One region of the Arthrobacter sp. BGA-UO-ETr-C19 genome, then DNA from elsewhere that is predicted to be linked to it. Evidence: predicted binding sites of a transcription regulator. Region 1 holds the regulator's gene; the other holds the start of a gene.
What was found. Region 1 encodes LexA, which represses DNA repair genes until DNA is damaged. Its sites were predicted from a motif close to TCGAACANNTGTTCGA; they were not measured.

Region 1 (2,199 bases):
GGCCCAGAGTGACTCACCGGGCTGCACCGTGACAGAAACGGTGGGCGTGACGGTCAGGCCGCTGGCGCTGTCTGCAGCCTTGGCCGGCGAGTTCAGGAGCCCCGCCAGGGACAGGATCACGGCGGCAAGCAGAACAAGCGGCAGGCCGATCAGGACGACCCGGCCGCGGCGGGTGAGGCGAAGGCGCGGCGGCTTGCCTGGCCGGGACGCCGCACGGGACTGGGACACCGCACGCAGTTGGGTCACCGCCCGCTGATGAGACACCGCGCCGCGGCGGGAATCCGCAGACGGGAATGCTGTTGAAGCCTGCACTGCTGTTGAAGCTGACATGGCGTGAGCCCTCCTGGACCAAGTTGTACTGCCTCGTGTTCGAACGGACAGTTCGAACACCGGGCTGACGAGCCGCCCCCACTAGAACACATGTTCGAACTTTGCTTTTCCTAGTTTTAGCACCTATCAACGAATTAAGTCGAGACTCGCTAGAACAAATGTTTGAAAAAGCCCTATGGCTGGCCTACGTTGGAAAACACAGAACAACCACATCTGCAGTTGATCAGCAGGGTCTGACATTTTTCAGGCCGGAAGTTCCCGGCCACTGCAGCTACCGCGGCCGGGAGGAACGGAAAGGCGTTGGCGAACATGGCAGCACAGGCCTCTGACGGCAAGGCTCCCCAGCGCAGCCCGCGGTCTCAGCGGACCCCCAAGGGACTGACACTCCGTCAGAAGAAGATCCTGGAAACCATCCAGCGTTCGGTCAATGAAAACGGCTACCCGCCGTCGATGCGGGAAATCGGCGACACCGTCGGCCTGGCCAGCCTGTCCAGCGTGACCCATCAGCTCTCCCAGCTGGAAAAGCTTGGCTACCTTCGGCGTGACCCCAAGCGTCCGCGCGCCATGGAGGTGCTGATGCCACTCACCCTGGATGCGGGGACGGCGAAATCCGGCGGCACGGACAAGGCCCCGGCCATGGGCGCTGCAGGCGCTTCCGTGTCCGAACTGCCCAGCGCGATGGACACCGCAATGGTGCCGTTGGTCGGCCGGATCGCGGCCGGCGGCCCCATCCTCGCGGACCAGATGGTGGAGGAGCTGATGCCGCTGCCCCGCCAACTGGTGGGCCACGGCGAACTGTTCATGCTTAGGGTCGCAGGCGACTCCATGGTGGACGCCGCCATCTGCGACGGCGACTGGGTGGTGGTCCGGCGGCAGAGCGACGCGGTCAACGGCGACATCGTCGCGGCGCTGCTCGACGACGAAGCCACAGTCAAGACATTCCGGCAGCGCGACGGCCACACCTGGCTCCTGCCGCAGAACACCCAGTACGAACCCATCCTCGGCGACCACGCGGTTGTCATGGGCAAGGTGGTTTCCGTACTCCGCTCGCTGTAGCCTCCGGGGCCGGCAGCCGCCGGGCTTCCTCCCCGGAAACATCGCTCAGGGAGCGGAAACGTCGTTCAGGGAGCCTTACGCCCCGGGCAGCAGTGGCCCGGGGCTTCCTCACGTCTGTGCGCCGGCGAGCCTTTCCAGTGCCGCGACGGCGGTCTTCCGGTCGGTCGTTGGCCAGAACGGCGGAAGGGCGGCCCGCAGGAACCCGCCGTAGCGCTCTGTGGAAAGCCTGGAGTCCAGCACCGCCACCACGCCCTTGTCATTCGTGGACCGGATGAGCCGTCCGGCCCCCTGGGCGAGCCTGATGGCCGCGTGCGTGGCGGATACGGACATGAAGCCGTTGCCGCCGGCCTGGGCAACGGCCCGGGACCGCGCGGTCATCAGCGGGTCGTCCGGCCGCGGGAAGGGAATCCGGTCAATGACCACCAGGCGGCAGGACCCGCCCGGCACGTCGACCCCCTGCCACAGTGACATCGTGCCGAACAGGCAGGTATCGGGCTCGTCAGCAAACTGCTTCACAAGGGCCGTCATGGTGGATTCGCCCTGGCAAAGAATGCTGACATCCAGCCGCGTGCGCAGGGCGTCCGCGGCTTCCTCGGCCGCCCTCCGTGAGGAGAACAGACACAGCGCACCCCCGCCCGAGGCGCGGATGAGAGACTCGAGTTCGTCCAGCGCCTCCGGCGACGTGCCGCGGCCCGGTTTCGGCAGGTGCCCCGCTACATAGAGGATTCCCTGCCTGGGGTAGTCGAAGGGCGAACCTACGTCGACGCCGGTCCAGCTCGGCGCACCGTCCCCGACCAGGCCCAATCCGCCAGC
Region 2 (2,199 bases), on a different contig from region 1:
AGGACCGTCCCGCGGGTGAAATCCAGGCCGGCGGGCTCTCGCGGGTCGCGCCGACCGGTCGCCACCCGGTGGTGTGTTTCAGGCGGTGGTGTTTCGGGCAGGGCTGGCCGAGGTTGGCGACGCCGGTGCCGCCGCCGGCGGACCAGGCCAGGATGTGGTCGGCGTCGTTGTCCAGGGAATGGTTGTTGCAGGCGGGGAACGTGCATCGCGCGTCCCGGAGCCGGAGCCATTGGCGCATCGGTTTCGTTAATCGGTAGCTGGTGCGTCCGATCTCCAGCGGCGCCCCGTTCCGCGGGTCGATCAGCACCCGCAGGAACGATCCACCGCCGTCGGCGACGAGCCGGCGGGCCATCGACGGCGGGATCGGCCCGTACCCGTCCAGCGTGGCCGGCTCCTCGGTCTGTCCGAGCAGCGAGAACACCGGAACCGTGACCAGGATCTGAGCCCGTGGGGACGGCACTTCACCGGCCGGGGCAGAACCTGCGGGCGTGCCGTCAACCCCTTCGGCCGGGCCCAGCAGCCATGCGGAAGCGACATCCGCCCGGAGCTGGGTCAAGGTCCTGGGTTCTTCCGGGCCCTGCAGGGCCCGGGCGGCGGCGGTGGTGCGGTCCCAGATCCCGGCCGCCTGGTCGGCGGGCAGGTACGCCGAGAGCCAGGCCATGCCGTCCCGGTCCGGGACGTACTCCAGCCGCCGGTCCGCCGCACTCTTGGTGTGGCGGGTTTCGATGCTGACCGGGTGGTGCCGTTCTCGCCAATAGCGGGCCTTGGCCCGGAACCTGCCCGGTGTCAGCTCCCCGTCGGGGCAGCCTCGCGCCGGGCTGGGGACGTCGGGATCCAGGAAGTGGGCTTCCAACGCCGCGGCGGCTGCGGGATCCAGCCCATCGGTTTCATCGCACATGATGCGCCCGTGCTGCCAGGACAGCGTTCCTGACCCCATCCCGTCCAGCGTCAACGGCAAGTCAGTACTCAGCTTGGCGGATTCGGCCAGAAACCGCGCAGCCGACCCATCGCTCACGGTCAGCGCACACGCCACCGACGCAGTCACGGACATCTGCAGGGCAGATCGCTCCTGCGGCGACGCCTCCGGCGGCGCCATCGCCGACTCCGCGGCAGCGAACCCGGCCGCGAGGTGCACCTTCACGGCCGCAACCCGGGCCTCCATCCCGGAAACCTTGGTCAGGCCGTCCAGACACACATCCGCCTGATCCTGCAATGGATCCGCGCCACCCGGCTGCGCGTCCGCGCCACCCGGTCCGGGATCAGCCGCCCGGCGAAGCTCAGCAGCCAGCGAAAGAGCAGAGGCACCGATGGCCTTCAACGTCTCCACGACTGCCGCGTTATCCATACCCACAGAATGACAGAGGGCTGTGACATTTAAGGGTGGATCGCGCAGCACATGCGGGCCGGTTCGAAGAAGTTTTTTGATCCAATCGAAAACGAAAACCGGGTCGCAGCTCAGGGCGTTCCCAGCCGTGGGAACGCCCTGTTCTGCGACCCAGTTGGGGGTGCTACCTCCGGACCACGACGTCGTCGATGTAGCTGTCGCCCATCTGGCGCGGGTGCTCGGCTCCGAACTGAACCTTACTTAGGCTCGTGGCGCCGAGGGCAACCCGGTTGTTGGAGAACACCCGGGCGCCGTCGAGCCAGATCTCGATGGAGGACTTGTCGCCGTTGGCCCTGACCTGCATCTGCACATGGTGCCAGACGTTCAAGGTCATGTTCCGCACCAGAAGTTTCGTGTAGGAGAACGTCCCGTTGGAATTGGTGATCCGCAGCCAGGGAGTGCCCGTGGCGTTGTCGCGGAAGACGTCGGCGATGCGCGTGCCGCCGGAGAAGAACCGCACGTAGGGAACGTTGTTCCCACGGAGTCCGCCGGACACGATGTTGACCCAGGCGTCGGCACTGGCCCTCTGGGTGCCGGCCTCCAGGCCGTACCCCATGTTCGCCACGGACCCGATCGTATCGGTGGCCCGCAAGCGGACCGAACACGTACCGGTATGGGCCCTGGGGCTGGCAACGGCCACTGTTCCATTGCCGGATCGGGTCGCCACGAACGGCGCGATGGTATTGCCCTCAAAGGTTGTGGCGGTCAATATCTTGCCCCCAAGGTTGCTCACCGGGACTGCCGCAGCGGGACGGCCGGTGGCCGCCAGTGCGGCCTGTGATGAACCGAAAATCAGGCTGCCCGACAGCAGCAGC

Region 2: the regulator LexA is predicted to act here: its motif matches at 1,409-1,424, upstream of AC57BR_RS07890 (HNH endonuclease signature motif containing protein).

The regions. Positions count from the first base shown of each region.
Region 1 covers NZ_JCAQPC010000020.1:48,411-50,609, forward strand. The annotation lists gene AC57BR_RS12475 (LysM peptidoglycan-binding domain-containing protein) at 1-330, opposite strand, end outside; gene lexA (transcriptional repressor LexA) at 640-1,386, shown strand; gene AC57BR_RS12485 (ATP-dependent DNA helicase) at 1,495-2,199, opposite strand, start outside.
Region 2 covers NZ_JCAQPC010000015.1:144,361-146,559, forward strand. The annotation lists gene AC57BR_RS07890 (HNH endonuclease signature motif containing protein) at 1-1,345, opposite strand, end outside; gene AC57BR_RS07895 (hypothetical protein) at 1,509-2,199, opposite strand, start outside.